Thalassobaculum sp. OXR-137: one gene and its partner. The main gene of each other region encodes a partner of the protein of the gene in region 2 in a complex. Links are inferred from orthologs where the notes say so. Each region holds a gene or a part of one and is shown on either strand. Other genes may lie near its edges. The genes, in order: T8K17_RS20270 and T8K17_RS23355.

Region 1 (3,585 bases), 690 kb from region 2 along the record:
GTCGATCAGGCCCTGGGCTTCCAGGTCGTCCAGATTGGCGCGCAGCAGCGGCAGCGAGGCGGCAAGCGCCTCGGGGTTGCCGTCCCATAGGCGCACGGAATGGCCGGCGCGGGCGAAGACGATGGCCCAGGCCCGGCCGATCAGGCCGGCCCCGGCAACCGCGAAGGTCTCGGGCATGACGTTCCCTCAGATGCGTTTCTTCGTGATGGTGGCGCGCAGTCTAGCCGCCGGGCCACCGCACCGGGAAGGTCCGTCGACCGGTGCCGCAAAACAAAACGGGCGCCGCAAGGGCGCCCGGATTGATCGGTTGGGAGAGGGGCCTCGGGAGGCCTGGCAGGACTACTCCTTGAGCAGCTCCGGCAGGGCGTCCAGCAGGGCGTCGCGGTCCGACTTCGCCACGTAGTCCGCGAAGCCGACCTGATGGCCGCGCTCCAGGTCCTGTTCGGACGTCCGGGACGACAGGGCGACGACCGGCGTGTCGGCCCAGGCGGTCTCCTTCAGCTTCTCGGCGAAGGTGAAGCCGTCCATGTCCGGCATCTCGATGTCGGTGACGATCAGGTCGAAATTCGCTCCAGCCTCGCACAGGTCGAGGGCCTTCTGCGCGCTGTCGACCGGCACGACCTTGTAGCCGGAGGTGGCGAGCAGCGGGGTCATCAGGTTGCGGAAGAACGCGCTGTCGTCGACCAGCAGCAGACGGCGCTTGCTGGTGTTCTCCTTGCCCTGGCGCGAGCGGCGGAACCAGTCGCCGAAGGCCTCGGTCAGGTAGAACCCGGCATCGACGATGTCGGTCGCCTTGTCCTTGATGATCGCCGAACCCATCATGCCGGCGCCGTCCGGGGCGATGGTGACGTCGATCCGGTCCTCGACCACGTCGAGGATCTCGTCGACCACCAGGCCCATCGACTTGCCGTCGTCGGTGAAGACGAGGGCGGGGCGCTGGCCTTCGCGGGCCAGGGCAGCGGCACCCTTGCAGATGACCAGCGGCATCAGCGAGCCGCGGTACTGCACGAGCGGCCGGCCTTCGGAATGCTCCACCGTCTTCAGGTCGAGCATCTCGATGCGGGCGACCAGCGAGAGCGGGACCGCCTTCGGACCGTCGTCGCCGGACTTGAACAGCAGCAGGGTCTGCTCTTCCAGGGACATGTCGAACTCGTCGCTGCCGTCGTAATCGGCCTGATCCGGGACGATGACCTCGCCGGTCTCCTGGGCGATGCCGTTGGGATCGAGGATCATGATCACAGAGCCGTCGCCGAGGATGGTGTTACCGGAGAATACGGTCAGGTCGCGGAGGACCGGGGCGACCGGCTTGACCACGATTTCCTCGGTGTCGAACACCTTGTCGACCAGCAGGCCGAAGGAATAGGTGCCGACCTGCATGACGACCACGAAGGTCTCTGCCGTGGTGTCCGCGGTGTCCTTGCCTTCGTCCAGGCGCAGCAGGTCCCGCAGGGAGACCAGCGGCAGCAGGCGGTCGCGCAGACGCATGACCCGGGTGCCCTGCACCGTCTCGATGCGGTTCGGACCGTCGGTCGTGGTCTTGACCAGTTCCAGCACGGAGAGCTGCGGGATGGCGAAGCGCTCGCTGGAGGAGGCGACGACCAGGGCCGAGACGATGGCCAGCGTCAGCGGGATCTTGATCTTGAAGACCGAGCCCTTGCCCACCTGGCTGGTGAGGTCGACGGTGCCGCCGATCTTCTCGATGTTGGTCTTCACCACGTCCATGCCGACGCCGCGGCCGGACACGCTGGTGATCTTCTCCGCGGTGGAGAAGCCCGCCTTGAAGATCAGCTGCAGGATCTGCTGATCCGACATGTTGGCCGCGTCGGCCGAGCCGACCACGTTCTTCTCGATCGCCTTGGCGCGGATCTTCTCCGGGTCGATTCCCTTACCGTCGTCGGCGATCTCGATGATGATGTGACCGCCCTCGTGATAGGCGTTCAGGCGGATATGGCCGGTCTCCGACTTGCCGAAGGCGAGGCGGGTGGCCGGGTCCTCGACGCCGTGATCGGCGGAGTTGCGCACCATGTGGGTGAGCGGGTCCTTGATCATCTCAAGGACCTGGCGGTCGAGCTCGGTGTCCGCGCCCTGCATGACCAGCTCGATCTTCTTGTTCAGTTCGTGCGCCAGGTCGCGCACGATCCGCGGCAGCTTCGACCAGGCATTGCCGATTGGCTGCATGCGCGTCTTCATGACGCCTTCCTGCAGCTCGGAGGTCACCTGGCTCAGGCGCTGCAGCGGAACGCTGAAGCCTTCGATCTCGCGGCCGTTGCTGCGGGCGATCTGCAGGAGCTGGTTGCGCGTCAGCACAAGCTCGGAAACCATGGTCATCAGGTTCTCGAGCAGATCCACGTTCACGCGGATGTTCTGCGAGGCGGCCTTGCTCTCGGCGATCGGCATCGCCTCGGCGGTGGCGGAAGAGGTCTCCGGAGCCTTTTCGGCGATGGCCGGGACCGACGGCGGGGCGGCCGGCAGCTCGGGCTCGAACTCGGCGGCCGCCGGGGTCTCCTCGGGGCCGGGCGCTTCCATGAAGGCGCGCTCCAGTTCGTCCAGGGGAACTTCGCCCGGCCGGGTGCCGATCACGTCCCCACCGGGGATCGGGGCGTCGAGATCCGCGTCGGCCAGGGTCTCCATGGTAGCGTCGGCGGCGGCCTCGGGGTCATTGGCCACGGCGGCGGCCGGCGCGGCAGGGGCGGCCGGCGCGGCAGTGGGAGTGCGGCCCTCGGCCAGCTCGTTCAGCTGCTCGATCAGGTCCTCGTCGCTGCCTTCCGGCTCCTGCTCGGTCTGCTCGATATGGGCCAGGATGCTCTTGATCCGGTCGAGCGACGCCAGGATGACGGTGACCGAGGTCGGGGTGACCTCCAGCTCCTTGTCCCGGTACTTGCCGAGCACGTTCTCCGCCGCGTGGGCGACGGTCTCGAGTCGCGGCAGGCCGATGAAGCCGCAGGTTCCCTTGATCGTGTGCACGATCCGGAAAATGCTGGCGATCAGACCCGCGTCGTTCGGGTTCTGCTCCAGCTTGACGATTTCAACGTCGAGTTCGGCGAGTCCTTCCGCCGTCTCGGTGAGGAATTCGCTCAGCAGCTCATCCATGTCTTCTGACCCCTGTCGTGGCACGCAAACGCATTACCTGTTTGACACTAGAGTTCAAAGAAAAGGTTAACGCAGGACCACCCGGCGACCTAGATTTGAGATATCCTGTTTTCTTTGTCATATGATTGAAGGCTGGGAAGAGACGGGAGCCGTCGGGGAGGGACGATGGAGGGATTTCGGTGGACTGTGTCCGGTTGCCTTGGAAGGCCGAGGGCGTCTCCGCGGGGAGGCTGCGCGGATGAGTGACTGGGGCCGCGTCGACAACACGGTCAAGCCGATTGCCGAGGCCCGGTCACCCCTGATCCGACAGCTCTACGACTATTGGCATGGCAAATGCTGCGGGCGGTCCATGCCGGCACGCGCCGATATCGATCCGCTCGATATCCCGATCCTTCTGCCGTACCTGATTCTGGTCGACGTCCTGCCCCCGGACGGCCGGCTGAAGGTCAGGCTGATGGGGACGTGGATCGTCAATATGTTCGGCCACGACTACAC
Region 2 (3,207 bases):
ATCGAATGAGCCAGGCGACGGCCAAGGCCGATGCCAGCCTGAAGGGCATTCGGCAGACCGCCGAGCAGGCCCAGGCGATGCTCAACGATCCGATGATCAAGGCGCAGGCGCTGCGCGACGAGCTCCTGTTCCTGATCGAGCGGGCGGACGGATCCGCCGAACGGCTCGCCGGGGCGACCAGCGGCAAGGTGCGCGAGGAGGCTCCGGCCACCCCGGGGCCCGTCCGCAAGCCGGCCAGACGCGCCGCACCGGCGCCGGCTCCGCAGCCCGAGGCGGCCCCGGACGACGGCGCGCGCTCCCAGGCGGAGCGCGATCTGATGAACGCTTTGAGGAATGTACGCTGAGATGAGCTACGACCGGATGGGACGACGGGCGGCTCCGCCCCCGCAGGACGACGAAGCCAAACTCGGCCGGACCCACGCCCCGGTGGCCGCCCGTGCGGCGACCCCGAACGCCGAGCGGCTGGCACGCGGCCGCGCTGCGGCGGCGGCCATACGCGCCGCACAGCAGCAACAGCAGCAGCGGGACGGGCAGGGTGGGAAACCCGGCCCGGACGCCAAGCCGGCAAAGGCGGCGAAACGGGGCGGCGCCGCGCTGCGGATCCTGCCGCTGACCGCGTTCGCCGCGGCGCTCGTGCTGTCGGTCAAGGTTGCCGATCTGTGGGAGCGGCGGGACACGCTGGTGAAATCCATCACCATCGGAACCGTCGCCAGCGCCGCCGCGCCGGAGGCCCAGGGTCCGATCGACGCGCCGACAGGACCGGTGGTGACCGCCGACTCGCCCGAGGCGTCGCGTCCGATCATGCAGCTTGCCCAGGCCGACTCCACCGGCTCCGGAGAGAAGGTCGACCCGTTCAACCTCGGAAAATCGCAGATCGAGCTGCTGCAGAGCCTGGCCGATCGCCGGCAGGAGTTGGAGGCGCGCGAGCAGACGATCGTTCAGCGCGAAGGGCTGCTCGCCGCGGCTGAACACCGCATCGATCAGAAGATCGGAGAACTGAACGGCATCAAGGCCGAAATCGAAGACCTGATCCGCAAGTACGACAAGCAGGAAGAAGAACAGCTTGCCAGTCTCGTAAAGATCTATGAGACAATGAAGGCGAAGGACGCGGCGAAGATTTTCGATGCTCTCGACATGGATATCCTGCTGCAGGTAATCGAGCGGATGAAGGCGTCGAAGACAGCGCCGGTACTGGCGGCGATGACGCCGGAGCGGGCGAAAGAGGTGACGGCGCGCATCGCGGAGCGACGAAAGATGCCGGATATCAACTGAATCGGCGAGTGGGCTTCGGCGCCACCGCCTCCACAGGTGTCGGTGTCTAAATTACGGCGGCTAAATCACTAATCTCGTTTACAAGGTTTTAACCCCCCTGGCATACGTTGTGCCGAATTCGGCGGCGCCCGCGCATCTTTGGGCGGGCATCAGTGACTTGAGGAGACGGGTTATGGCGGTTGATATGAACATGTCGATTCTCATCGTCGACGACTACAAGACGATGTTGAGGATCATTCGAAATTTGCTGCGCCAACTGGGTTTCGCGAATGTCGATGAAGCGTCCGATGGGGCGACGGCCCTGCAGAAGCTGCGTCGCGGCGATTTCGGTCTGGTCATCTCCGACTGGAATATGGAACCGATGACCGGCCTACAGCTCCTCAAGGAAGTGCGTACCGACGCCAAGCTGAAGTCCACGCCGTTCATCATGGTCACCGCCGAAAGCAAGACCGAGAACGTGATCGCCGCCAAGAAGGCGGGCGTGAACAACTACATCGTGAAGCCGTTCAACGCCGCCACGCTCAAGACCAAGATGACCGCGGTCATCGGCGAGTTCTGAGTATGCGACCGGGCGGGGCGGGGTGAAGTCCGGGGTCGAAGCCGACAGCGCGTTGGCACGCGCTCTGTCGGAGATCGCGGCCGCCGACGGCGAGCTTCAGGACGCGTTCGACCGGGTACTGGAAGCCGCGGAAATGCTGATGGACACCGGTGAATCCGCCGGCGGTGCCGTCGGCGAGGCTATTTTCGCCGCCACCGGATCCATCTTCGAGGCGTCCGCGATGCGCGACATTGTGGGGCAGCGTCTCAGCGCGATCCGCGAGGCCGTGACCCTGCTCGACTCCTCGACTGCACCTGCGCTCGAAACAAAACGTGACAAAGCGCGGGAAATAGACGAAAAAAGAGGGAACGGGTCGGCTTCGGAGAGCGGGTTGCTCAACGGTCCACAGTTGCCGGGAGCGGCCACGAGCCAAGCGGAGGTCGACGCGCTGTTCGATAACCTCGATTAGGCGCGAATGACATTCAGCCGGGCAGAGCGACGGGACCCCGACAAGGGCAGCAGCCAGCCGCTGTTCCTCAGCCTGTTTCTGTTGCTGCTGGCCTTCTTCATCATGCTCAATGCCATTTCCACGGTCGAGGAAGGGCGCAGCGACCGGGTCATGGAGAGCGTGAAGCGCGCTTTCCCGTCGGCCGTACGCTCGGACATCGCCGAGGATCTGCTGGACGCCGAGCCCGGCAGGGTGATCGGCGAATCCGTTCGCTCCGCGTTGGGCACCGTCTTCCGGGAGGTGCTGCCGGCCGTCGAAGTCCAGGTCGAAGCCGACGGCAATCCGATTTTCGTCTCGATCCCGGCCCGGCAGGTCTACGCCCCGGCCGCAGGCGGCGTGACTCCGGTGATGGAGCGGCTCGCCGGCCGTCTGGCCCCGATTCTGAACAATCCGCCGGCGGGCAGCGTTCTGGAGCTGCAGATTCTCTACGGCGCGTCGGAATCGGCGCCGCAGCGCGACCGGGATCAGCTCGTCTTCCGCGCCAGCGAGACTGTCCGCGTCTTCGCCGATCATGAGGTCGATCCGGCGATCCTGTCCGCCGGGCTGGAGCCGTTCGATCCGGAGGTCGTGCGCCTGATCTTCCGCACGCGGCCGGCAGGCGCGTACGGACCGGAGCTCGGGGGCGGGGCATCGTGACCGTCGAGCTGTCCCATGTCCGGACGATGGTCCGCCGCGGCGAGCGCAAGCTCGGCCGCCGGGCAGGACGCAAATACGGCGGCGGCGCGAGCTGGATGGTGACGCTGGTCGATCTGGTGTCGCTGATGCTGGCGTTCTTCGTGCTGCGCTTCGCCATGACGACGGTCGACACGCCCAGCTTCGAAAATGCCGCCGGCGCCATGGCTCTCGTGCTCGGCCGCGAGGTGTCGGCGGTGAAGGAAACGCCGCCGGT

Evidence for each region.
Region 1: the proteins of T8K17_RS23355 (region 2) and T8K17_RS20270 are in contact, whole or in part, in a solved structure (PDB 1A0O), measured with the Escherichia coli proteins. The link is inferred for Thalassobaculum sp. OXR-137 from one-to-one orthologs.

The regions. Positions count from the first base shown.
Region 1 is NZ_CP139715.1:4,351,401-4,354,985, reverse strand. Bases 140-3,410 are described here. They hold T8K17_RS20270 (chemotaxis protein CheW), read right to left. Parts: upstream 3,091-3,410; coding sequence 340-3,090; downstream 140-339. Other genes in these bases: T8K17_RS20265 (PAS domain-containing protein), read left to right, coding at 3,329-3,410; T8K17_RS20275 (3-hydroxyacyl-CoA dehydrogenase), read right to left, coding at 140-177. Outside these bases: more of T8K17_RS20275, read right to left, coding at 1-139; more of T8K17_RS20265, read left to right, coding at 3,411-3,585. UniProt on the Escherichia coli protein: Involved in the transmission of sensory signals from the chemoreceptors to the flagellar motors. CheA is autophosphorylated; it can transfer its phosphate group to either CheB or CheY.
Region 2 is NZ_CP139715.1:5,040,021-5,043,227, reverse strand. The notes cover bases 245-3,137. They hold T8K17_RS23355 (response regulator), read left to right. Parts: upstream 245-1,444; coding sequence 1,445-1,831; downstream 1,832-3,137. Other genes in these bases: T8K17_RS23340 (flagellar motor protein MotB), read left to right, coding at 2,951-3,137; T8K17_RS23345 (flagellar motor protein MotB), read left to right, coding at 2,286-2,954; T8K17_RS23350 (hypothetical protein), read left to right, coding at 1,854-2,279; T8K17_RS23360 (MotE family protein), read left to right, coding at 427-1,272; T8K17_RS23365 (DUF6468 domain-containing protein), read left to right, coding at 245-344. Also shown: more of T8K17_RS23365, read left to right, coding at 1-244; more of T8K17_RS23340, read left to right, coding at 3,138-3,207. UniProt on the Escherichia coli protein: Involved in the transmission of sensory signals from the chemoreceptors to the flagellar motors.